Mariniflexile sp. TRM1-10: one gene and its partner. The protein of the gene in region 1 interacts with the protein of each later gene in a pairwise test. Links are inferred from orthologs where the notes say so. Each region holds a gene or a part of one and is shown on either strand. Other genes may lie near its edges.

The links.
Region 2: the proteins of CJ739_RS11550 (region 1) and CJ739_RS16350 interact in binary tests that used the Escherichia coli proteins (3 or more experiments, as listed by UniProt). The link is inferred for Mariniflexile sp. TRM1-10 from one-to-one orthologs.

The regions. Positions count from the first base shown.
Region 1 is NZ_CP022985.1:2,714,571-2,724,946, forward strand. The notes cover bases 4,383-7,218. They hold CJ739_RS11550 (nucleoside-diphosphate kinase), read left to right. Parts: upstream 4,383-5,508; coding sequence 5,509-5,928; downstream 5,929-7,218. Other genes in these bases: CJ739_RS11545 (DHH family phosphoesterase), read right to left, coding at 4,383-5,334; CJ739_RS11555 (cold-shock protein), read right to left, coding at 6,036-6,227; CJ739_RS11560 (cold-shock protein), read right to left, coding at 6,587-6,778; CJ739_RS11565 (cold-shock protein), read right to left, coding at 6,935-7,126. Outside these bases: CJ739_RS11510 (hypothetical protein), read right to left, coding at 1-123; CJ739_RS11515 (hypothetical protein), read right to left, coding at 338-934; CJ739_RS11520 (hypothetical protein), read right to left, coding at 1,042-1,173; CJ739_RS11525 (DUF192 domain-containing protein), read right to left, coding at 1,186-1,662; lgt (prolipoprotein diacylglyceryl transferase), read right to left, coding at 1,664-2,593; CJ739_RS11535 (peptidylprolyl isomerase), read right to left, coding at 2,645-3,772; gliding motility-associated peptidyl-prolyl isomerase GldI, read right to left, coding at 3,774-4,322; more of CJ739_RS11545, read right to left, coding at 4,315-4,382; CJ739_RS11570 (DciA family protein), read right to left, coding at 7,224-7,520; DNA replication/repair protein RecF, read right to left, coding at 7,559-8,638; CJ739_RS11580 (tetratricopeptide repeat protein), read left to right, coding at 8,779-9,549; ribH (6,7-dimethyl-8-ribityllumazine synthase), read left to right, coding at 9,551-10,036; CJ739_RS11595 (hypothetical protein), read left to right, coding at 10,342-10,376. UniProt on the Escherichia coli protein: Major role in the synthesis of nucleoside triphosphates other than ATP. The ATP gamma phosphate is transferred to the NDP beta phosphate via a ping-pong mechanism, using a phosphorylated active-site intermediate.
Region 2 is NZ_CP022985.1:3,933,080-3,949,961, forward strand. What follows is about bases 3,500-6,293. They hold CJ739_RS16350 (uracil-DNA glycosylase), read left to right. Parts: upstream 3,500-4,460; coding sequence 4,461-5,126; downstream 5,127-6,293. Other genes in these bases: CJ739_RS16345 (YfcC family protein), read right to left, coding at 3,500-4,397; CJ739_RS16355 (1,4-dihydroxy-2-naphthoyl-CoA synthase), read left to right, coding at 5,555-6,293. Outside these bases: CJ739_RS16330 (type I restriction enzyme HsdR N-terminal domain-containing protein), read right to left, coding at 1-256; holA (DNA polymerase III subunit delta), read left to right, coding at 362-1,366; CJ739_RS16340 (SMP-30/gluconolactonase/LRE family protein), read left to right, coding at 1,725-2,621; more of CJ739_RS16345, read right to left, coding at 2,904-3,499; more of CJ739_RS16355, read left to right, coding at 6,294-6,394; menA (1,4-dihydroxy-2-naphthoate octaprenyltransferase), read left to right, coding at 6,396-7,298; CJ739_RS16365 (metal-dependent hydrolase), read left to right, coding at 7,500-8,177; CJ739_RS16370 (o-succinylbenzoate synthase), read left to right, coding at 8,178-9,215; CJ739_RS16375 (CPBP family intramembrane glutamic endopeptidase), read left to right, coding at 9,218-10,195; CJ739_RS16380 (AMP-binding protein), read left to right, coding at 10,173-11,282; CJ739_RS16385 (VWA domain-containing protein), read left to right, coding at 11,594-13,921; CJ739_RS16390 (DoxX family protein), read right to left, coding at 13,958-14,380; CJ739_RS16395 (acyl-CoA carboxylase subunit beta), read right to left, coding at 14,439-16,067; CJ739_RS16400 (NADPH-dependent FMN reductase), read left to right, coding at 16,305-16,835; CJ739_RS16405 (GNAT family N-acetyltransferase), read left to right, coding at 16,837-16,882. UniProt on the Escherichia coli protein: Excises uracil residues from the DNA which can arise as a result of misincorporation of dUMP residues by DNA polymerase or due to deamination of cytosine.

The DNA of each region.
Region 1 (10,376 bases):
ATTATCGATATAACTGATGGCAAATTTTACATCGCCTTCCGTCATTTTATTATCAATAATATCAAAAACTTGTTCTCTGTTATCCTTTTTCACATGTTCTTTTAAAATTTCTTTGATGTTCATAATTTTAATTTTTACGATAACTCAAATTGCACATAACGTTTTTTGGCTTGGCGATGTAGCGGATTTTTAGCACCAAAGCTCAATAGAATTCCTAATGTTGAACCTTATGCAAATTTTTCATAGAAACACTTCTGCCTCCATATTGCCAAACCGATGTTACCTGCCGTTTTGTTTTGCCACGTTTGTTATTTACAAATTTCAGAAATTGTTTCAATTAAGTATTTAATGAATTCATCTGTAAAAATTGGCAAGTTATTGTCTTGTCTAGCCGTATTGATGGTGGAAGTTCAATGTGAATTGGTGTCCACCTGTCATCAATAATAGTCGCTGTCTTGGCGGCTTTAAAATATATATTATTGAAGTCGCCACAAACTTTATAGTCTTTTAATGTTTTGTTGTCTTGAAATTTATTTTTTAAAGTTGTCGCAAACAGTTTTGAGATTTCATTCCGTTCAATTTTTCCTGATGAAACCTCAATGCAAAAATTGTCTATTTTTCTTGCACCGTGTCCGTGAATTTCAATTAAATACTTGGGTTTCCATTTTGCAATTTGAGATGAATAGTCTGTGCTTAAATTCTTGTTTGGGTCAACCCGATAATTGCAAGCAATGACCGAAGAAGATTTTATTTGTTCCGCAACTCGTCGTGCAATAAATCCTGTGTTTTCATCTCCGTCGGTATGCTCTGGACAAGGCATAGTTTTCACGCCACCTAATGTATGGTGTGGTGCTCCAATAACAACTTCGTTGTTGTCTCTTTGTTCAATTAATAGAATAGAAGCAGTTTTGTCAAGTAATATTTGGTCGGTCATTTAGTTGTTGAATGGTCGGTCATAAAATAACAGGTAACAATAATATAACCACAATAAACAGCTATACCATTGTAGTCATATCGTTTATGTCTGCAATATATTACTTTTTATAAGGTATCCAATGGGCTTATAATGGTCTTATTGTTAATTTCAAAGGGTTTGGTATAAATTTCTGTTGTTTTTGGCGAACTATGTCCCAACATATTCTGTAAATACCGAATATTTCTGTTGTTTTCAATGTAATGTGTAGCTTATTGCCTAAAACTAATACTGTCACCAACAGCAAGCGACCAAGCGTCTGATAAACCCGCATTAATTTCTAATACATATTTTGCAGGAACATGTGATGGCAACGAGCTTTCATCGAAAGGTTGGGCATTTTTTTGAAAGCTTACAATTTTTTTAGTGTCGCTTATGTAAATAATATCCAAAGGTATTTTGGTGTTTTTCATGTAAAAATAACGTTCGGTTGCATCATCAAAGACAAACAACATGCCTTGGTTTTTTTCCATGGCATCACGGTACATTAATCCCGTTTGGATATCAAAATCGGTATCGGCTATTTCAATATCTAAATGTATTTTAGTAGAATCAGCCGACTTAAAAATAGTAAGATCACCTTCTTTTTTAAATGAAATGTCTGTTTGCGTGACTGTTTTTTTGTCTTCTTTACAGGCAAAAACACTTAAAAGGATGATTGAAATGAATGTAACGTGTTTAAAAAACATCTTATTTAACGGCGGTTTTGGGTTTGTAAACAAACATAAAATACAGACCAATACCTATAAACGGAATGCTTAACCATTGCCCGGTATTTAATCCAAACCAATCTATATATTCATCACCTTGTGGTTCTTTTACAAACTCTACAAAGAAACGTACCGTCCATAATAAAATTAAAAACAAGCCAAAAAGGAATCCGGTTTGGTCTCTTTTTGTTGTTTTAGAGTAGAAATACCATAAAATTAAAAATACAAAAATATAACAAAACGATTCGTATAATTGCGCAGGGTGACGGTATGGAACTGCATTTAATAGCTCAACAAACTGAGGGTTATCGGTAACGGCATTATATGCTTTCTGGACATCGTTGATCCCCGTTAATTGCACGATTTGGTTTTTATAGTATTCATCTTGAATAAACCGAACACCAAAAGAAGAATCGGTAACTTTTCCAATAATTTCAGAATTTATAAAGTTGCCAATACGGATAAAAATAGCACCCGAAGCTACCGAAATAACGACACGGTCTAAAATCCAAAGTAACGATTTGTAGTTGTATTTTTTACGGTATAAATACATGCCAATAATAATACCGATAGCAGCACCGTGGCTTGCAAGTCCTTGGAAACCTGTGAATTCAAAACCACCTTTAAATTTAAAAGGTAGAAAGATGCTGAAAAAATCTTGAGAAATTAACTCCGATTGATAAAATAATACATGCCCTAAACGTGCACCAATCATAGTCGCTAAAACGGTGTATATAAATAAAGGGTCTAGATATTCTAAGGATACTTTTTCTTTTGTAAAAATACGCTTCATAATGTACCAGCCCAAAACAAAGGCAACCACCCACATAAGGCTGTAAAAGTGTAATTTAAAATTTCCAATAATGTCGATACCTGTTATGGGATTCCAGTCAAATTTTAATAGGTACATAGATTTATAATTTTCAGCGTTTTATTAATATGCTTTATGCTTTTTTCGAAATTACTTTTGAAGTTCTAAAATTTCAACTTCAAAAATTAAATTGGTTTTTGGAGGAATCGCTCTGTTTCCTGTTTCACCGTATGCCAGATGATACGGAATGAATAGAGTTGCTTTGTCGCCTACCTGCAATTGTTGTAAGCCTTCCTTAAATCCAGCAATCATTTGTGCATTAGGACTTAAATTGGCCACGATGGGCTGGTATTGATTGGCCGCTTTTCGGTGCTCATTAACAATGCCAAACGTTTCAGCTATTTCTAGTTTGTTAGTGTCAAGTATTTTGCCGTCTTCAAGAAATAAGGTGTAGTTCGTTAAAACCTTGCTAGTCTCTTTTAAATTGGCACCAGTGCCTTTTTCGGTAATGGTATATTTTAAACCGGAAGCTAGGGTGGTAGCCTGTTCCCTTTGTTTTTTAAATTTATCTTTAGTAGCGTTTAAAAGCGCTTCGGCTTTGGCTGCTTTTTCTTTTTCCAGTTTTTCAGCTTCAGCAAAATGATTAATAAAAACTTTAGGAGCATCAAACGTTTTGGCTGCTTTTCCTTTTCTTATAATGTTTAGTTCTTTAATAACAACAGCTTCAAGAGGTTTGTCGTTTGAATCTGTTTTTACATTTGAAATACTATCTTGTACATCCAAACCTAAAACCAATTCGCCAAAAACGGCATGTTTGTTATCTAAAAACGGCGTAGGTTTTTCCGTTATAAAAAACTGACTGCCATTGGTTTTTGGACCTGAATTCGCCATAGATAACATACCAGGTTTATCATGTTTTAAATCGGGGTGAAACTCATCTAAAAATTTATATCCAGGACTTCCGGCACCCGTACCTGTTGGGTCGCCACCTTGAATCATAAAACTATCAATAACACGGTGGAAAATGGTGCCGTTAAAAAACTTTTTTCCTTTATAAGCGCTATCAACCATTGTGTTGGTGCCTTCTGCAAGCGATACAAAATTAGCAACGGTAATAGGTGTTTTCTCGAAAGCTAATTTAGCGACCATAGTGCCTTTCGTAGTAACGAACTCTGCATACATACCATCTTCTAGGTCTGGGTATTGTGCTTTGCAAGACGTAATAGTTATTAATAAAGTAATAAATAAAATTTTAAAAGAAATTTTTAATGGGGTCATGCTAATTTGTTTGATTTTGGGTAATAGAATTGATGGTGACTTCGCAAATTATAGGCTTGTTGCTTCCTATTTTATGTTCGTCGCCATAATAGCCATACGCTTTTTGGGATGGAAATAAAAAGGTTGCCGTTTCGCCTGTTTTTAAAAGTTTTAAGCCTTCACGAAGTCCTGTAAATAGCTCTTCTCTATCCATAGCGTAGTTTTGGGTTTTAAGTTCTTCTTTGGAATATATCACACTGCCATTTAGTGCTTTTACATTGTAATCGTAGTTAACAATATCTCCAAATTTTGGGGTTTCTAAAGAATCAATCTCAACTTTTGTATTGTAGTAATACCAAAAACCACTTTCTGAAGCGATATAATTATTTTCTTTGTCTTTCTTTATTATTTTTTCAATTAGAGATTGCTCGTGGGCATATAGTTTTTTATTTCGTTCAACCGAAGCATTAATAAAAGAACCAGAACTCACAGAAACCGGGCGTCTGGCTTCTGGTTGTTTACAGCTAACAAAAGCTAGTAAAATAACGATTATTAAATACGGTTTATTCATTGTTTAGGGCTTTATTATAACTAGGCAATATACTAATAAATTTTTCAACGGTATCTTTTAAAGATAAATTGCTTTTTCCGCCAGCGGCATTTATGTGACCACCACCATCAAAATGTGTTCTAGACATGTCATTTACAGAAAAGCTGCCTTTAGAACGCAATGAAATTTTTACAATACCTTCTTGTTTGTCTTCTATAAAGATAGCAGCCAAAACTATATTTTCTAATGACAAACCATAATTTACAATACCTTCTGTATCCCCTTTTTTGAAATCGTATCGGTTTAGTTCTTCTTGGGAAAGGGTTATGTAAGCCGTTTTGGATTCTGGAATGACTTTTAAATTGGTCAGTGCACACCCCAATAATTGTAAACTTTTGTAGCTATTGGTATCGTAAACGTTATTATGGATTTCGGAGTTGTTGGCGCCTTTGTCAATTAAATCAGCTATAACCCGATGGGTTTTACTGCTAGTGGAAGAAAATCTAAACGAGCCCGTATCGGTCATAATCCCTACATACAAACACGTTGCAATATTAATGTCGATAACATTCAAATCGCCTAACATATCAATAAAATGATAGACCATTTCGCAAGTAGAACTCATGCTAACATCACTAAATATATAGGTTGCATAATCATCTGGTGCTTGGTGATGGTCAATCATTATTTTAATGGCTTTACTTGCCTCTAAAACCGTTTCCATACTCCCAGTCCTATGAAGCGCATTGAAATCTAGAGTAAATATAATATCAGCATCATTAATGATATCATCACATTTTTTTGTTTGCGAATCGTGTTTTAAAATGTTTTGCTCACCTGGAATCCACTTTAAAAAGTTTGGGTAGTCATTAGGTGTTATAACTTGTACTTGATGATTGCTTTTTAAAAGATAATGGTAGAGTCCCAATATGGAACCAATGGCATCACCATCGGGGTTTTTATGAGGTACAATTACTATTTTTTTTGAGGTTGATAATAACTGTTTTGTATTCGAAATATCTTGCTTATTCATAGGTGACGAAGATACAATTTTTTTAAAATTGACAGACTTGTTTTTATTGATAAATACCTTACTTTTGCAGCAAAATCATATGAGATTAGTTGGTCTGTTTTCTGAAAAATTGTTTTTTGTAACTCAAGACCTATTTATCAAATTATTTTAACTGAACAAAATTAAAACAAAACAATGGCAACAAATAGAACATTTACAATGCTAAAGCCAGATGCTGTAGAGAAAGGGCATATTGGAGCAATATTAGAAAAAATTTCAGCTTCAGGATTTAGAATTGTTGCAATGAAATTAACACAAATGACGACTAAAGATGCGCAAACTTTTTATGCTATACATAATGAGCGTCCGTTTTTTGGTGAGTTGGTTGAATATATGACACGCGGCCCAATAGTAGCTGCAATTTTAGAAAAAGACAATGCAGTTGAAGATTTTAGAACCTTAATTGGTGCTACAAATCCTGCTGATGCTGCCGAAGGTACCATTAGAAAATTGTTTGCAGATTCTATAAGTGAAAATGCAGTACACGGAAGTGATAGTGATGAAAATGCTGCTATTGAAAGTGCTTTTCATTTTTCTGGAAGAGAGATGTTTTAAAACTTTTTGAGTGAACTCGTTTAAACAGTCTCTCAGTTTATAAATAGAAAATCCCGCAACATGGTTACGGGATTTTTTGTGTCTTAAAAAAAATTAAATAGTATTTATTAAATTACTTTTACATTTACCGCGTTTAATCCTTTTTTACCTTCTTTTAATTCAAATTCAACTTCGTCGCCCTCGCGAACTTCGTCAATTAAACCTGAAATGTGAACAAAATGCTCTTTTTTCGAACCGTCTTCAACTATAAAACCAAATCCTTTGGCATCGTTGAAGAATTTAACTGTTCCTTTACTCATACTTTAAATTATTAAATTAATAATATAAATGTAATGTAAAAAATTATTAAAAAAAAAATGTTTTTTCAGAAAGCTTATAAAGAACTCATTTTGACTTTTTTCAATTGGCTGCAAAATGATCTTTTTGTCTCATATTTCACCTATTTTTTTACTCAGTAGCGATGCTATGAAGTGCTAAAAAGCTAACATCTGAAGGACGGAGCGTATAAAAATAACCCGATGGGTTATTTTAGCGAACGGGTCAGCTTGCGTAAAGGATGTTTTTCGCTTCAATCAAAAAAGCCAAGATGAGTTCAAAAACAAAAAAGTCTATCAAAATGATTGATAGACTTTTAATTGTAACTGTTAAAGTATATGTATTAGATTACTTTTACGTTTACGGCGTTTAAACCTTTTTTGCCTTCTTGTAGATCGAATTCTACGGCATCACCTTCACGAATTTCATCGATAAGTCCTGAAATGTGTACGAAATGTTCTTTGTTGTTGTCATCTTCAGTGATGAATCCAAAACCTTTAGAATCATTGAAGAATTTTACGTTGCCTTTACTCATGTTGTAAATATTAATTATTAATTACTTCAAAAGTACTGCTAAATATCATCATATACCCTATATTTTTCAATTAATTTATTTTTGAAGTGAAATCAAACAAAAAAGTCTATCAAATTGATTGATAGACTTTTAATTGTAATTGTTAAAGTATATGTATTAGATTACTTTTACGTTTACGGCGTTTAATCCCTTTCTACCTTCTTGTAGATCGAATTCTACGGCATCACCTTCACGAATTTCATCGATAAGTCCTGAAATGTGTACGAAATGTTCTTTGTTGTTGTCATCTTCAGTGATAAATCCAAAACCTTTAGAATCATTGAAGAATTTTACGGTACCTTTACTCATTATGTTTATTTATAAAAATTAAAGGAACAAAGGTAGTATAATTTTTTGTAAGCTGATGCTTTTTATTGGTTTTTTTATTTTATACGCAATCATCTAATTATCTTAAAATCAATTTTTTAATAATTTCCTTTCCCAATTCTTCATTGAGCATCTTAATAATTTTTTCTTTGCCATAACTTAATTCTTCTCTTAAAACACTCGAACTAAGTTGTATGTAAAGGGTGTCGCGTTCTAAATTTACAGATGTGGTGTAGTTGTTAACGCCATTGCCCATAAGGTTTGCCCAAGCATCGGCTACATTTACTTTATTTAGGCCTTTTTCCAATTTATTGGTTTCAACAAATTCTTTAAGGGCATCGGATATACTTATATGTTCGTTGTTGCGTTTTGCCATTGTTGGATGATGGTTACTGGTTGATGGTCTTTTCTATTTTATAATTTGAAAATCTCATAGCTTTGGTGTACTTGCTTCACGGCATTCTCCGTTCGTTCGGCATGTGTATCACTTATAAAAAGTTGTCCAAAATTTTCATTATCCACTAATTTAATGATTTGGGCCACACGATTTTCATCTAATTTATCAAAAATATCGTCAAGCAATAAAATGGGGTTTATATTACTGTGTGTTTTTATAAAATCGAACTGTGCCAATTTTAAAGCTATTAAAAACGATTTTTGCTGTCCTTGACTTCCGAACTTTTTAATAGGATGGCTTTCGATATTAAAATGTAAATCGTCTTTGTGGATGCCAACACCTGTATATTGTAAGGCTTTGTCTTTGTTAATGTTTTTTTGCAGAAGCGTATTTAGGTTGTCTTCAAACAAATCGCTGTGGTAATTTAATTCAACCGCTTCGTTGCCATTGCTTATAGCTTCGTAACGCGCTTTAAAAATGGGGATGAATGTTTTTAAAAAAGCGTCACGTTTTTCAAAAATCACGGTACCAAAATCGTTTAATTGGTTGTTGTAAACGTCTAAAGTGTCTTTGTTAAAGGTGTGGTTTAATGCGAAATACTTTAGTAGTGCGTTGCGTTGTGCCAGTATTTTATTGTAACTTATTAGATTGCTTAAGTAGTTTTTATCACTTTGTGAAATGACGCTATCAATGAACTTCCGACGGGTTTCGCTACCTTCAATAATTAAATCCCTATCGGCTGGCGAAATAATAACTAAGGGCAAGAAACCTATATGTTCACTAAACTTTTCATAGGGTTTGCCATTGCGTTTAATCACTTTGGTTTGTCCGCGTTTTAAGCTAATAACCACTTTTTCAATTTTTTGGTCTTTTTCGTAATCACCATGAATCACAAAAAAGTCTTCATCATGCTTTATATTTTGAGTCGCAACCGGGTTAAAATAACTTTTCCCAAAGGATAAATGATAAATAGCATCTAAAACATTTGTTTTTCCCATACCATTATTGCCAACAATACAATTAATCTTATCATTGAAAATGAATGATTTACTATCGAAATTCTTGTAATTTAGTAATGAAAGTGATTTTAAAATCATAAAAAAGTTAACTTAAATGGTACACAGAAGGCGCGACTCTTTAAAAGGAAGTGCAAATTATTGAAAAATATCAAATAAATACCCTTTTAGTTATGAAGAAAAATTATATTTTTGCGGCGCATTAATTTTAGACTAGATAGATGGCAACTTATAATAAAAGAGGATACAAACCTAAAACAAAAGAAGAAAAGGTAGAGGAATTAGAACAACATTCTACGACTGCCGAAGTTTTTAATACACTTGATGAGTCGGCATCAAAAACTGAAGCTTTTGTAGAAAAGAATCAAAAATATATTTTTATTATTATAGGTATCGCTGCTGCAGTAGTGTTAGGATATTTAGGTTATAACGAATTTATTGCAAAACCGAAGCAAGCAACAGCAATGAACGATATGTTTCAAGCACAGAAATATTTTAACGACGCTGTAAATGGTACTGCAAAAGATTCACTTTACACTTTAGCGTTAAAAGGTGGTGAAGGAAAATTTGGGATGCTGGATATTATTGAGGAACACAGTGGTACACCATCTGCCAACTTAGCTAATTATTATGCGGGAACTGCTTATTTGCATTTAAAGGATTATAAAAAAGCCATAGAACATTTAAGTAATTTTAAAAGTGATGATGAAATATTAGCGCCTTTAGCTAAAGGAAATATTGGTGATGCGTTCGCACAGTTAAACCAATCAGAAGATGCTTTGGATTATTATGAGCAAGCTGCAGAATTACGTAATAATGAATACACAACACCTATGTATTTATATAAAGCAGGTATTACTGCTTTAGAGTTAGGTAAAGCTGATAAGGCACTTACTTATTTCAACAGAATAAAAGAAGAGTATCCAAGCTCATCTGAAGCTGGAACAATCGATGTGTTTATTGGCAAAGCTCAAGTATTGGCAAATAAATAATATGGCTACGGCAAACAAAAATTTATCCGATTACGATAAGACAACAATCCCAAATGCGAGCAAGTTTCGGTTTGGGATTGTTGTTTCAGAATGGAACGATACAATTACCGAAGGTTTGTTCCAAGGTGCTTATGATGCGCTTATTGAAAATGGTGCGTTGCCAAGTAATATTATCCGTTGGGACGTTCCTGGAAGCTTCGAACTTATTTATGGCAGTAAAAAAATGCAGCAACAAATGGTTAATGCTGTTATTGCCATTGGTTGCGTTATTCAAGGTGAAACCAAACATTTCGATTTTGTTTGCGAAGGCGTAACACAAGGTATTAAAGACCTTAACGTATTACACGAAACACCTGTAATTTTCTGTGTACTTACCGATAATACCATGCAACAATCTATCGATCGTTCAGGAGGGAAACACGGTAACAAAGGTACGGAAGCCGCCATTGCCGCTATTAAAATGGCTGAGTTACGGAAAAATAGTTAAACGAGTTTCAGAGTTTCAAAGTTTCAAAGTTTCAGAGCTTCAAAGTTTCAGAGATTGAGAGTTTCAAAGGTTGGGAGTTTCTGAGTTACAGAGTTTAAAAGTTTATGAGATTTGACTTTGTAACTTTGCGTCTTTGCCACTTTACAACTTTGCACCTCTGTAACTATATAACCTAATAACCATATAGCCTCATAACCTTTCCACTTTATAACTTCCCAACCAACTGTTAACATTTTTTAGCAATTCTATTCTTAGTTTCTGCCTATTTTTAAGTATTTTTGAGGGATAAGAACGTATTCACTTTGTTGAAACAGCGCAAACATAAAGCCTTTAGTTACCA
Region 2 (16,882 bases), 1.2 Mb from region 1 along the record:
AATGGATATTTCCGTCGGTATTAAAAACCACAATATCGTAACGCTTTTTTAAATCGTTAACAATCAGTTCTTTTTCAATATTTATTAAAGATTTCGGGTATCCTTTTTCTTCAATTAAATATAAAATACAATGTTGGCGTACCCATTCTTCAGGTTGTAAAATCACAAATTTTTTGCGTATGCAATCGAAAATAGAAATTTTATTTTCGCTATTTTTGAATCGAAACGGAAACTTTGGAAAATTAAGCTCTAGCAACATCGTTGTATTTAGTTTTCAAAGTTAAGCTTCAATAATCAAATACCAAATCTTGAAAAGTATAAATATTGGGTTTTGGAATTTATAATTTGAATTTTTTCAATTTTGGACGAAGTAAAACAATTAGTTACCGACATAAAAAACGGAAAGTTAAGACCCATTTATTTTTTAATGGGTGAAGAACCTTATTATATTGATAAAATTTCAGATTTTATTGAAGATACTGTTTTAGCCGAAGAAGAGCGTGGATTTAACCAAATGGTATTGTATGGGCGCGACGTTACTGTAGAAGATGTGGTCAGTAATGCCAAACGCTATCCTATGATGGCAGAATACCAAGTGATCATTGTAAAAGAAGCTCAAGATTTATCCCGTAGTATAGAAAAGTTGGCGGATTATGCCAAACAACCGCAACCCACAACTATTTTAGTTTTTAATTATAAGTATAAAACCATTGATAAGCGTAAATCGCTTTATAAAACCCTTCAAAAAAGTGGGATAGTTTACGAAAGTAAAAAACTGTACGAGAATCAGGTTGCCGATTGGATTCGACGCGTTTTGTCTTCCAAAAATTACACCATTGCGCCAAAAGCAGCCCAAATGCTCGTGGAGTTTTTAGGAACCGATTTAAGTAAAATAAGTAATGAACTAGATAAACTTCAAATAATATTACCAAAAGGCACCCAAATTACGCCCGAGCATATCGAGGAAAACATCGGTATAAGCAAAGACTTTAATAATTTTGAATTACGCCATGCCATTGGTGAAAAAAATGCTCTTAAAGCTTATAGAATTGTTAATTATTTCGCCGAAAATCCTAAGGACAATCCCATGGTTGTTACCGTGTCTTTATTGTTTAGTTTTTTTTCGCAATTGCTTCATTTTCATGGTCTGGAAGATAAATCGCCTCGACATGTTGCTTCAGCATTAAAAGTGAATCCGTATTTTGTTAACGACTATGTTACAGCTGCAAGAAATTACCCCATGAGGAAAGTAAGCGAAGTTGTTTCAACCCTTAGGGAGTTTGATGTTAAAAGCAAAGGTGTTGGTTCTAATGCCGTTCCGCAAGGCGATTTATTAAAAGAGTTATTGGTAAAAATATTATCTTAGTGGTTAAATAATTTAAATCATTAGTGTCCGATTAAAGATTCAAGACCGTTTTGGTAAAAGAAAATAGACTATAGAATAAAGAAAATAGAATATTAGACTAAATGAGAACAAATTGATTTGCTTTTTTGTTTTTTATTAATCGCTAAGTAACTAATTATTGCAAAAAGTTAGGCCACAAATCAATAATCTCTTTGAAAGGCCATTATCAATGCGTTTGCAGTGAATTGTAAACCTTTTATCGGATAACAATGACAATAAATATAAACAGATAAAACATCCATAACTAAGTTTATGTCAAATACAGGAATTATTATATGGATGTAACATCTGACAAATTAAAAACAATAAATAAAAACAGATGAAAACATATCAACTTTTATTGCTATTTGGTATTGTGGTTTTAATTTCTTGTAAAAAAAACAAAAAAGAAACCATAGTACAAGAGCCTATTAAAACAGAAATAGTTTTAACCAAGCTATGGGAAACAGATACATTGCTTAAAACCTGTGAAGCTGTTAGATATCACAAAGAAAAAGGAGTCATTTATGTTTCCAATATAGGAAATGTGCCCCCAAGTGAAAAAGATGGGGATGGTAGTATGTCTATAATCAATCTGAAGGGTGAGATTATTAATCAGAATTGGGTAACAGGAATGAACGCTCCTAAAGGCATCCATTTTTATAATGACAAACTGTATGTTACAGATATTGATGCCATTGTTAAAATAGATATAAAATCGGGTGCTATTGATAAACGAATTGCTGTTGAAAACGCTATTTTTTTAAATGATTTGGATATAGACACGAGTGGTGATGTGTATTTTACAGATTCCAGTGATAGCAAAATTTACAAACTTGTAAATGATGAAGTCTCATTATGGTTGGATTTAGAAGACATGAATCCTAACGGCATACTTGTTGAAAAAGATCGAATTCTAGTAGTTTCATTTAGCAAAGGCGATTTTATAGCTATTGATAAAACAACAAAGAAACCCAGTGTTCTAGCTACGGGCATTGTTAAGGGTGATGGTATTGTGCCAATTAAAGAAGGGTATTTGGTTTCCACATGGCCTGGTGAGCTGTTTTTTGTTGATAAAAAACATCAAGGTGAAACAGCCAACAAAATATTAGATACTAAAGAAGAGAAACTTAACGCTGCCGATATTTCTATAATCCCCGAAGAAAACATCCTTTTAGTACCAACATTTTTTGGAAATAAGGTGGTTGCTTATAAAATTGGTAATGAACTCATTTAAACTTTTTTAATTGAAGTGAAAATTTAACCTTTCGCCAGCGGCTCGTTCGCTAAAATAATCCACTGGGTTATTTTTACGTTCCGCCCTATGCTCTTGGTTGAAGGCTTTCTTCAGTTGTACTAGGCCTACGGAACGAAGAAAAAGCAGGACAGAGCGTTAAGAAACAGTTCTATAGACTGTTTTAGTGAAATCGAAGATTCGGCGTAGCCAATGGACCGGGCGGGAGGCGCATGGACAAAAAAGGACAATTTTTTAGCCAATTGTGAAAAGTCTAAACGAGTTCTATAAATAAACCGAAATAGTCATCATGATCATTGTGAAAATCAATAAAATGATAACCAATGGCATGACGAATTTCAGCCATTTATCATAGCCTACTTTTACAATGGCTAATGAAGCTAAAATTAACCCCGTTGGATTTATAAAAGCAAATAAGCCCATCCCGTATTGATAGGCATTCACTATGAGTTCTCTTCCAATGCCAACACCATCGGCTAATGGAGACATAATAGGCATGGTTAAAACCGCCATGCCAGAAGATGATGGAATGAAAAACGATAATCCACCATAAATATAAAGCATGGCGTTAATAAAAACACCTTTATTCATACCATTTGTGGCATTGCTTGCATAAAACAGTAGTGTATCACTTATTTGTCCATCATTCATTAATATGGTAATACCTCGGGCTATTCCTATGATAATGGCAACACCAAGCAAATCGCTAGCGCCTTTAACAAATAGATCAACAAAGGTATATTCGTCAATTTTGGCTAAAAATCCAATCAGTACTGCACCTGATAAAAACACAACGGTCATTTCTAAAAACCACCATTCTAATTGAGACACGCCATAAATCATGACAACAAAGGACATGGCAAATACAAAGAGGATAAGTCGTAAACGGGTAGATAGTTTAACTGTGGAATTTGTTGTATTGCCAAACAGGGCCTCTATGGCTTCTTTTTGACTAAAAATAACAGATTTTGAAGGGTCGTTTTTTACGCGTTGTGCATATCTAATGGTGTAAAGAATACAGATAAGTGTTCCTAAAATCAGCATAATAAAACGCCCTATTAATCCAGTAGTCCAGTTAATACCTGCGGCATCAGAAGCTATAATGGTACTAAATGGATTGGTTGTAGAGCACATGGTGCCAATAGACGATCCTAAATAAATACAGGCTAACGCTACCATGGCATCATATTTTGCAGCCAAAAATATAGGAATAAGTATGGGGTAAAAGGCGATGGTTTCCTCAGCTAACCCAAAAGTGGTGCCTCCAATGGCAATTAATACGGTTACCAGTAGAATTAAAATAAATTCTTTACCTTTTAATGTTTCGGCAAGCCAAGAAATACCCGCATCAAAAGCACCTGTAAAATTCATTATTCCAATTAAACCTCCTATAAACAAAACTAGAAAAATAATGTCGGCAGCTTCAATAATACCTTTTATGGGTGATTGTATAAAGGCTAAAAACCCTTGAGGTTTTGCTTTAACTTTGTGGTAGGTATTTGGGATGCTAATGGGTTTCCAAATATCACCATTTGTAAATTTCTCTATGGGGATTTTAATTTGTAAGGCATCTAAAGTTTCTTGTGTAGCGGCTAAAGTTTCCTTTTTCTCTAAACTTGTTCTTGTAAAGGTATTTTCAGCTTTATTATAAGCTAAAGAATCAAATTTTCCTGAAGGAACGATCCAAGTTAAAATAGCCACCAAACCAGCAATAATAATGAGTATGGTTTGTGCCGTTGGGAATTTTAATTTTTTCAATCGTAAATTATTTTAATAAGACTAAAGATAGTACTATTTTAGTTCCATTTTATATTTGTATCTATGAATGTTGATATACACGAAAGTTGGAAGCCTTACTTAAAAGCAGAGTTTGATAAGCCTTACTTTAAGGGATTGGCACATTTTGTAAAAACTGAATATAGAAATTATACTTGTTTTCCTCCAGGAGCTCAAATTTTTAACGCCTTTAATCATTGCCATTTTGAAGATGTTAAAGTGGTGATTATAGGTCAAGACCCATATCATGATATAGGACAAGCCCATGGTTTGTGTTTTTCTGTAAATGATGGTATTAAACACCCACCATCTTTAATTAATATTTTTAAAGAAATTGAAACAGATTTAAAAATTCCATACCCTAAAAGTGGAAATTTAATGAGATGGGCAGATCAAGGTGTATTATTATTAAATGCAACGCTTACAGTTAGAGCACACCAAGCAGGAAGTCATCAAAATAAAGGCTGGGAGTTATTTACAAATGCGGTGATAAAAACGATTAGCGATGAAAAAGAAAACGTGGTGTTTTTGCTTTGGGGAGGATTTGCAAAGCAAAAAGCGAAACTAATAGATGTTAAAAAACACAAGATATTAGCATCAGGACATCCATCTCCACTTAGCGCAAATAGAGGGTACTGGTTTGGTAATAGACACTTTAGTAAAACTAACTCCCTGTTGGAGCAAGCGTTTCTGGAACCTGTACAGTGGTAGTTTCGGTTTTAAGTACTAAAGGCATTTTTCTGATTTTTGTTCGTTTTACAGTTTTATTGCAACTAAATTTTAACAATAAAAAATTAATAACCACTAAGGCAATAATTATAAAAGTAATTTTAAATAGCATAGGCATTGGGGGTTGATTAATCGACAATATACAAAAAAACAAGATAAAAAGTATTTTTGTTCAAGCGAAAATTATTTTGGTTACAAATCTAAGAAAAAAAAGACTACAGACAAATAAGAATTTGCACTTATTTGAATATTTGAAAAAATGTAAGTGATTTTTGTGTATATGACAGTTTTTTAAGATTTTTTTTGATTAAAGTTAAGAGTCAAGATTAAAAAGGTGAGTAAATATTATTTTTTAATTTGAAACAAGTGTTTTAATGAAATAAAAATTATTTTTGAACAAAATAATAAAAATGGAGCAAGTTAATTGGAAAACTGTTAAAGAGTACGAAGACATTACTTATAAAAAATGTCATGGAGTAGCTCGTATTGCGTTTAACAGACCAAATGTACGTAATGCCTTTAGACCAAAAACAACAAGTGAGTTGTATGATGCGTTTTATGATGCCAATGAAGATGTAAATATAGGTGTCGTATTGTTATCAGCTGAAGGACCATCAACTAAAGACGGGGTTTGGAGCTTCTGTTCTGGTGGTGACCAAAAAGCCAGAGGGCATCAAGGGTATGTAGGGGAAGATGGTTACCATCGATTAAATATTTTAGAGGTCCAACGCCTCATTCGTTTTATGCCAAAAGCTGTTATTGCAGTGGTTCCTGGTTGGGCAGTTGGTGGTGGTCACAGTTTACATGTTGTATGCGATTTAACCTTGGCAAGTAAAGAACATGCCATTTTTAAACAAACCGATGCCGATGTTACTAGTTTTGACGGCGGTTACGGGTCGGCTTATTTAGCAAAAATGGTGGGACAAAAAAGAGCCCGTGAGATTTTTTTCTTAGGAAGAAATTACTCCGCTCAAGAAGCTTTTGAAATGGGGATGGTAAATGCCGTTATTCCTCATGATGAATTGGAAGCAACTGCTTATGAGTGGGCGCAGGAAATATTGGCAAAATCGCCAACTTCAATTAAAATGTTGAAATTCGCTATGAATTTAACCGATGATGGTATGGTAGGACAGCAAGTGTTTGCAGGTGAAGCCACCCGTTTGGCTTATATGACCGATGAGGCTGTAGAAGGCAGAAACGCTTTTCTTGAAAAACGTAAGCCTAATTTTGTAAAAAAATGGATTCCATAATATGAAAAATATCTCTATTTGGATTTCAACCATACGTTTACGAACGCTACCCTTATCAATTTCTGGTATTATTTTAGCATCTTGTTTTGCTGTATATAATGGTTGCTTTAATTGGTTAATAGCTACTTTGGCTATTTTAACAACCCTAAGTTTTCAAATTCTTTCGAACCTAGCTAATGATTATGGCGATGGTATAAAAGGGACCGATAATAATGACCGTATTGGTCCAGATCGCGCTATTCAAACAGGTAAAATTTCTCCCGACGAAATGTTTAATGCCATAAAAATAAACGTGTTGATTTCTATTGCTTTAGCATTTTTTCTAATTTTTACCGCATTTGGTGTAAAGCATTTTTTCTTAACGGTTGTTTTCTTTTTACTTGCTATAGCCTCTGTTGCGGCAGCCATAAGATACACCGTTGGTAATAATGCCTATGGATATAAAGGGCTAGGAGATATTTATGTTTTTGTGTTTTTTGGTTTAGTAAGTGTTATAGGGTGTTACATATTATATGCAAAAACTATAGATCATGTGGTGTTTTTACCAGCAATTACTATTGGTTTATTAAGTGCAGCGGTTTTAAACCTTAATAATATGCGTGATGTTGAATCGGATAAAAAATCAAATAAAATAACGTTGGTTGTTAAAATGGGTATTCATAATGCTAAAATATACCATACAGTAATTATTGGTTTAGCGATTGTTCTATCGGGATTATTTGGTATATTATATTTCACTTCATTCTATGATTTAATGTTTGTGGTGGCGTACATTCCTTTAATTATCCACATTAAAAAAGTATTAAAAAATACAGATCCGAAATTGTTGGATCCCGAATTAAAAAAAGTGGCTTTAACAACGGTGCTTTTAGCCGTACTGATGGGAATAGGGCATTTGTTATAAAATTTTTGTATTTTACTTTACGAACTCATCTTGACTTTTTGTTTTTAACCGAAAATGAGATAAAATTTGTACAGATGAGGCGCTTTTTGCAAGACATAGCATCGCTACGCATAAAAAAGTAACGAAATATGGATAAATTTTAGCCATTTTTTAGGAAATAGAAAAAGTCAAGATGAGTTCTAAAAATTAATTGTAAACCAAATGAAAATCACATTTTACGGTCACGCTAGTTTAGGCATACAAGTTAATGATGTAAATATTCTTGTAGACCCGTTTATTTCGGCAAACCCCAAAGCATCGCATATAAATATTGATGCACTTAAAGCAGATTATATTTTATTAACCCATGCGCACCAAGATCATATTGTAGATGTGGAAGCTATTGCAAAACGCACCAATGCCATAATTGTATCTAATTTTGAAATTGTTTCGCATTTTGAAGCTTTAGGTTTAGAAGGACATCCAATGAACCATGGAGGAAGTTGGGATTTTGAATTTGGAACCGTAAAATACGTCAATGCCATTCACACGTCATCGTTTCCTGATGGCAAATATGGCGGTCAACCCGGTGGTTTTGTAATTGAAGGTGAACATAAAAACATTTACATAGCAGGAGATACGGCTTTAACCTTCGATATGAAATTAATTCCCATGAGAACGGATCTAGATTTAGCCATTTTTCCTATTGGCGATAATTTTACCATGGGAGTTGATGATGCCATTATTGCAAGCGATTTTGTAAAATGTGATAAAGTTTTAGGTTATCATTTTGATACCTTTGGTTATATTGAAATAGACCACGAGGAAGCTAAACGTAAATTTTTTGATAAAGGCAAAGATTTGATGCTTTTGGAAATTGGAGAAAGCATAGAATTATAGATGATACTTGCATCATACAAAAAATACATTTTAAACTTTAAACAAGCCAGTGGCACTTCCCGAGGCATTCTAAAAACCAAGGAAACCTGGTTTATTCTTTTAAATTCAGGTGAAAAACAAGGCATAGGTGAATGTGGTATTTTTAGAGGCTTGTCGGTTGATGATAGAGCAGATTATGAAGAGAAACTACAATGGGTTTGTAAAAATATCCATTTAGGATTAGAAACTTTATTGGTTGAATTAATCGAGTTTCCAAGCATTCAATTTGGTCTGGAAATGGCTTTTAAATCTTTAGAAGGCAAAAATATATTTGAATTATTTCCTTCAAAATTCACACAAAGTGAAGATTCAATTGTTATAAATGGATTGATTTGGATGGGTTCTGAAACCTTTATGAAACAACAAATTCAAGATAAAATCGATGGTGGTTTCCATTGCATAAAAATGAAAATTGGCGCAATCGATTTTCAAACGGAAATCAATCTTTTAAAATCAATCAGAAAAGAATTCACTCCAAAAGACATGGAACTTCGTGTAGATGCCAATGGTGCTTTTACGCCTTCAGAAGCTTTAGAAAAACTAAAAAGACTATCAGATTTAGACATCCACTCCATAGAGCAGCCCATAAAACAAGGGCAAGTTGAAGCGATGGCAATACTTTGTGCACAAACACCGTTACCCATTGCTTTAGACGAAGAATTAATAGGCGTGTTTACTGTAACAGAAAAGGAAAAGTTGCTACAAACCATCAAACCGCAATACATTATTTTAAAGCCAAGTTTAGTTGGTGGTTTTAAAGGGTGTGATGCATGGATTGATATTGCAGAACAAAACCAAATAGGGTGGTGGATTACCAGTGCATTAGAAAGTAATGTGGGGTTGAATGCCATAGCGCAATACACCTATACAAAACAAAGTAAACTACCACAAGGTTTGGGTACGGGTGGTTTATTTACCAACAATTTTGATTGCCCATTACAAGTAAAAAACGGTACTTTGCGGTACAATAATAAAACAGATTGGAACTTTAATTTATAGATATGTATATAGCTCAGGCATTTAATGTATTACACGATTGGTGGCGGTATTTAGTAGGACTTGTGATTATTGTTATTGCTGTAGTAATAGGTCAAATTCCTTTTACCGTAGCAGTCATGTTAAAAGCTGTTAAGAATGGGGATAATTTATTTGGAATGGATGGAACGAAAATGATGACGCTTTTGGAACCAAATCTAAATCTGTTTTTAATGTTATTGTCATTTGCCGTTGGTTTATTGGGATTATTATTAGTCGTTAAATACTTGCATAATCAATCGTTTACCAGTTTAACCACATCAAGAAAAAAGATAGATTGGAAACGTTTTTGGTTCATATTTTTTGTTTGGGGTATTGTTTCAAGTGGCTTAGTGATAGCCGATTATTTTATGTCTCCAGGGGATTATGTGATAAACTTTAAACTCATACCATTTTTAATACTATGTGTTATCGCCATTGTTTTTGTTCCACTCCAAACAAGTTTTGAAGAGTATTTATTTAGAGGGTATTTGATGCAGGGTATAGGAGTGATAGTAAAGAATAAATGGATGCCTTTACTTATTACTTCTTTGGTTTTCGGGTTATTACATATAGCCAACCCAGAAGTAGATAGATTAGGGTCTGTAATCATGGTTTATTATATAGGAACTGGTTTGTTTTTAGGAATTATGACTTTAATGGATGAAGGCATGGAATTAGCTTTAGGCTTTCATGCAGCCAATAATTTATTTACAGCTCTTTTAGTAACTGCCGATTGGACTGCTTTTCAAACGCATTCTGTTTTAAAAGATATGTCTGATCCAACAGAAATGGGTTTTATTGAAATTTTTATGCCCGTTTTTATAGTATTCCCCATATTACTTTTTATTTTGGCTAAAATATACAAATGGACCCATTGGAAAGAAAAACTCTTTGGAAAAGTAATTGAACCATTAAAAACAGAAACTTTAGTTTTAGAAGATGGCCATTCAAGTGATAACTAATTTTAAATTCATTCACGAAAAATTCAAATTAAATGGGGTTTATTATTCCAATGAAGCCCTTTTGCATGTTGCCTCTAATTTTATAAAAGAAGGTGAGCCATACGAAAAAGAAGTTGGCAAGTTTTTACAACATTGGTTAGATGAAAATGAGTTTGTTGTAGTCAAGACCTCTGGCTCAACAGGCACACCAAAATCCATAAAAATAAAGAAACAAGCGATGGTTAATTCAGCCTTAGCAACAGGCGAATTCTTTGATTTAAAACCAAGTGACAAAGCATTACATTGTTTACCCACACGATTTATTGCAGGAAAAATGATGTTGGTTAGAGCGATGGTTCTAGGTTTGGAAATAGACTTGGAAGCACCAACAGCCCATCCAGATTTTAATATTTATAGAGCATATAACTTTTGTGCCATGGTCCCACTGCAACTTGATAACATCCTACAGGATTTTAATCTTATTAAAACCATTATTGTGGGAGGGGCTCCAGTTTCAACGGCATTAATAGAAAAACTTCAAGGCATCGATTCCCATGTTTATGAAAGCTATGGTATGACAGAAACGGTTACCCATATCGCACTTAAAAAACTAAACAATCTACCGCCATCGCTAAGAGGCAAGGCGAAGCGATCTGCCGAATCTTTTAAAACGCTTCCAAACATCCGCATTTCAAAAGATGAAAGAGATTGTTTGGTCATTGATGCACCAAAACTTTCAGAAGAAAAAATAATAACCAATGATCTAGTGGAAATCTATTCTGAAACCGAGTTTAAATGGCTGGGACGTATAGATAATGTGATAAATTCGGGCGGATTGAAATTTTTCCCAGAACAAATAGAAGCCAAACTTCAAGATAAAATACAAGCACGTTTTTTTATTGCTTCAAAACCCCACGAGACGTTAGGAGAACAACTTATTTTGCTTGTAGAAGGCGGTATAGAATCAATCGATCCTTCTGCTTTTTCAAGCTTAAAAAGAAACGAAAGACCTAAAAACATTTTTACCTTAAAGCAATTTGTTGAAACAGCTTCCGGTAAAGTTCAACGTAAAAAAACAGTGGAGTTAATAAGCCATAATTGGAGTTAATAAATTAGAGACTGTTTAAGTTTTATCCTTTGGCTCTTTTATGTGCCTTTTTCCGCCATACATCAGCTATTTTCGGTTCGTGGTTATGTACCTCTCCCTCGCGGCAGCCTGGCTCCTTCGCTAAAAAGGTCTCCCCAGACCTTTTTTATACGCTCGGCCCTGTCTGACAAAAAAATACTCTATAAAACATTCCAAAAACAAAATTTAAACAGTCTCATAGTTAACTCACTCAAAAGTACACTTCCCTCATTGGTGGTTTTATTGTAAAGTGATTGGGTTTAGTTTTATGCTAAACTTTAAAATCGACTACAATGAAAACATTATTAAAAATCATTTTTGTGTTGACAATTTCAATACAAATACAGGCACAAGAACGACTAATTACGGGTAAAGTAACCGCAGCAGATGATAATTCGCCCATTCCTGGGGTAACTATCGTAATTAAAGGAACATCTACAGGTGTAACAACAAACTTTGATGGTTTATACCAAATTAAAGCGAACAATACAGATGTTTTAGTGTTCTCATTTGTTGGTTATAAAACAGAAGAAAAGCTAGTTGGTAAACTAAATACCATTTCGGTAGCACTAGAAGCAGATGTTTCACGTTTAGAAGAAGTGGTAGTTGTTGGCTATGGCACACAAAGAAGGCGCCATGTAACTGGAGCTGTAACACATGTTTCTGCTTCTCAAATTAAAAAAAACAAGCAAGAAGCCTATCACAAAAAATTGGCAAACCAAATGCAGCATCATTCGGTTTCTAATCCATTGCAAGGTAAAATTGCAGGTGTTGCTATTACAAATGGTACAGGGAATTCCGGTTCAAACACGCATATTGTTATACGAGGTACTTCAACCATCTCTAAAAACAGCGAACCATTAGTGGTTGTTGATGGAAAAATAAAGCCTTATAATGTGGTAGAATCTATAAATCCGAAGCAAATAAATGACATAACGGTCCTTAAAGATTCCAATGCAACGGCTATTTACGGAAATAGAGCTAATAATGGTGTTATTATAATTTCAACAAAGAATAATGACGACACATCAAAAGAACCACTATACATTGTTGATGGTGTTCCTATTAAAAAAGAGCACAATTACATTATTAAAAATCTTCCTGAATCTGATATTGAATACAAAACAAGCTACGGAAAAACCGAGGCCAAAGATAAGTTTGGTAAAATAGCAAAAGATGGATGTGTGGTCATTACAACACATCAAGGAAATTTTAGATTAAACAATCAAGAAAGTTATGCTGTAATTGAGGAGAATGCGTTTGAAAGAACCTCGCTTGCTCCGCTTTCAACATTTTCAATTGATGTAGATAAAGCGTCATACAGTAACATTAGGCGAATGATTAACAATGGAATAGCTATTGAGCCAGATGCGGTTAAAATTGAAGAAATGATTAACTATTTTGATTATAACTACCCACAACCAACAGATGAGCACCCGTTTTCAATCAATACTGAAGTCGCTAAAACACCTTGGAATAATACCACTAAGATTGTTAAAATTGGCTTACAAGGAAAAACCTATGATAACGAAGAATTACCAGCTTCAAATCTAACTTTTTTAATAGATGTGTCTGGATCTATGAGTTCGCAAAACAAGTTGCCGTTGTTAAAATCGGCTTTTAAGTTATTGGTAAATCAGTTAAGAGACCAGGATAGAGTATCTATTGTGGTATATGCAGGTGCGGCGGGCGTTGTGTTAGAACCAACTTCTGGAAAGCATAAAGAGAAAATAATAAGTGCTTTAGATAATTTGAACTCCGGCGGTTCAACCGCTGGTGGCGCCGGTATTTTACTGGCGTATAAATTAGCTGAAGAAAATTTTAAAAAGAAAAGAAATAACAGAGTGATTTTGGCAACCGATGGTGATTTTAATGTTGGGACTTCTAGCGATAAAGCGATGGAAACCTTAATAGAAGAAAAGCGTAAATCGGGTGTATTTTTGTCGGTTTTAGGTTTTGGTTATGGAAACTATAAAGATTCAAAATTGGAAATTTTGGCAGATAAAGGAAACGGGAATCATGCTTATATTGACAATATGCAAGAAGCTCAAAAGGTTTTTGGAAAGGAATTTGGAGGTACTTTATTTACCATTGCAAAAGACGTAAAAATTCAAATTGAATTCAACCCTAATAAAGTACAAGCATATAGATTGATTGGTTATGAAAACAGAATGCTAGAAGATGAAGATTTTATTGATGATACAAAAGATGCGGGCGAATTAGGCAGCGGGCATACTGTTACTGCATTATACGAAGTGATTCCTGTTGGCGTAGATAGTCATTATTTAAAAGATGTTTCCGATTTAAAATATGCAAAAACGGAAGTGACTAAAGCGTATTCAGATGAACTGTTTACCGTGAAATTTCGTTACAAAAAACCAGATGCTGATAAAAGTATTGAAATGGTGCATGTTCAAAAGGATGTGGTTTCAGAAGCTTCTAAAGACTTAGAGTTTGCATCGGCAGTGGCGTTGTTTGGGATGCAATTGAGACATTCCAAATACCATAACAATTCAAAAATAGAAGATGTTATTGCACTAGCTAAATCGGGTAGGGACAATGATAAAGATGGCTATAAATCAGAATTTATGCGATTGGTTTCTTCCTATCAAAATTTATAGATAAAAATAAGAGCGACTTTTAAAGTCGCTCTTGCTTTATTGCTGCATTTTAAAATAATAATCTAAAGAATGTTTTCCAGAGCCATACAATAAGAAAAAGCCACATATTAGTAATACTGCTATTGCTAAAATTAAGTTGTTAGTATGCATTTCTCCAACAAAATTTATTAGTATCGCTCCAATTAAAATTGGTAATTGCGCAATTATTGCCCATCGTGTTAGTAAACCAAAGGCTATTAAAACGCCTCCTATAAAATGTGCAGGAGCAACATAGTGTACAACGATCATGCCTCCAACCATATTTTCCATTGGTTTAAAAAGTTGTAAAAGCATCATACTGTCGGCCATAAAGCTAATACCTTTTATAAAAAGGAATATGCCCAAAGCAACACGGAGCAAATCAAGCGGGAAATAGGTATGCCCATTCGCCCACTTATTGAGTGTTTTTATTGTATCCATGATTAAAATTGTTGATTTTCAATACAAAAGATACAAAATTATAATGAGAAGTTAAAATTTAAACCTGTAAAACGCCCAAATTGAATGGTTTTTCAATAGGAGCGTGGTTAGCAGCTTCGATACCCATACTAATCCATTTTCGGGTATCCAAGGGGTCAATAATAGCATCTGTCCAAATGCGTGATGCAGCGTAATACGGAGAAACTTGCGTATCGTATCGGTCTTTTATTTTATTATAAAGCTCGTTTTCTTTCTCTTTTGTGATTTTTTCTCCTTGTTTTTCTAAAGAAGCTTTTTCTATTTGAAGCAGTACTTTGGCGGCAGAGTTACCGCTCATTACAGCAAGCTCTGCACTTGGCCATGATACAATCAATCTTGGGTCGTATGCCTTTCCGCACATAGCATAATTACCGGCACCATAACTATTTCCTATAATTACTGTAAATTTAGGCACAACCGAATTACTAACGGCATTCACCATTTTTGCACCATCTTTTATAATGCCTCCATGCTCGCTTTTGCTGCCAACCATAAAACCAGTAACATCTTGTAAAAATACTAAAGGAATTTTTTTCTGATTGCAGTTAGCAATAAAACGGGTCGCTTTATCAGCACTGTCGTTATAAATAACACCACCAAATTGCATTTCGCCTTGTTTGGTTTTTACCAATTTTCGTTGGTTGGCCACAATACCAACTGCCCAACCATCTATTCTGGCGTAACAGGTAATGATGGTTTTTCCATATCCAGCTTTATATTCGTCAAATTCGGAATTATCAACCAACCGTTTGATAATCTCATACATATCATATTGATCTGCTCTCGATTTTGGTATAATGCCATAAATATCTTCAGGGTTTTCTTTTGGTTTCTCAGCGCCTATTCGGTTATAACCCGCTTTATCATAATCACCAATTTTCCCAATGATATTCTTTATAGTATCTAAAGCATCTTTATCATCTTTGGCCTTATAGTCGGTTACCCCAGAAATTTCACAATGTGTAGTAGCGCCACCAAGCGTTTCATTATCGACCGTTTCTCCAATAGCCGCTTTTACTAAATAACTGCCAGCTAAAAAGATGCTTCCCGTTTTGTCAACAATTAAGGCTTCGTCACTCATAATAGGTAAATAAGCGCCACCAGCAACACAACTGCCCATAACCGCAGCTATTTGGGTAATACCCATACTGCTCATTATGGCATTGTTTCTAAAAATACGTCCAAAATGTTCTTTATCAGGAAAAATTTCGTCTTGCAAAGGCAAATACACCCCGGCACTATCTACTAAATAAATGATAGGCAACTTGTTTTCAATAGCAATTTCTTGGGCTCTTAAATTCTTTTTTGCTGTAATAGGAAACCAAGCTCCAGCTTTGACGGTGGCATCGTTGGCAACTACAATACATTGTTTTCCATTAACATAACCAATTTTCACAACCACACCAGCTGAGGGACAACCGCCATGAGATTCATACATGCCTTCTCCTGCAAAAGCAGCGATTTCAATAGATTTTGAATTTTTGTCCAATAAATAATTAACACGCTCGTGTGCCGTCATTTTTCCTTTGGCACGATGCTTTTCAATGCTACTTTTTCCGCCTCCTAAATGTACTTTAGCAAGCCGATTATTAAGTTCTGATACTAAAAGTTTATTGTAATCTTCGTTTTTGTTGAAGTTTAAATCCATTGACATTTTCTTTGAAGCTAAAATACAAAAGTTTCAATTACAGAATAACGAATGTTAATGTTTTATTAAATTATATTACATGGAAATAGTTTCCTTGGAAAATAAACAATTTTATCTTACATTTGTATCATCAAAATGATAATTACGTGAAGCATCCATGAGAATAACATTCACACACACGAGGATAATTATTCAGGGTGTTCCATCTGATCAAATTAAATCAATAAATATAAATAAATGAAAAAAATTATAGCCTTTGCAGGTACAAATAGTAAAGAATCAATAAATAAGAAATTAGCAATTTATGCTTCGAGTTTGGTAGATAATGTTTCTATAAATATTTTAGACTTAAATGATTTTGAAATGCCTTTATATGGTATTGATTTGGAAAAAGAGAAAGGTATTCCAGAAAACGTACATAAATTTTTAGATTTAATAAAAGCTTCAGATGGTATTATATTATCATTGGCAGAACATAACGGAGCCTACTCTACGGCCTTTAAAAATGTTTTTGATTGGATATCTAGAATTGATGGTAAGCTTTGGAGCAATAAACCCATGTTGTTAATGGCAACATCACCTGGAGCTAGGGGAGGTGCAAGTGTGTTGGAAATTGCAAAAAGTAGATTTCCATATATGGGAGGCAATATAGTTTCAGAGTTTTCATTACCAAGCTTTGGAGAGAATTTTATAGAGAATAAAATTGTAAATTCTGAGCTTCATTCAAGCTTGTTAAAGGCAATAACAAAATTTCAAAACAATCTATAAGATGGAAATAAAGCAAATAGACAACGGAAAAGAAGGTGCTTTTTATA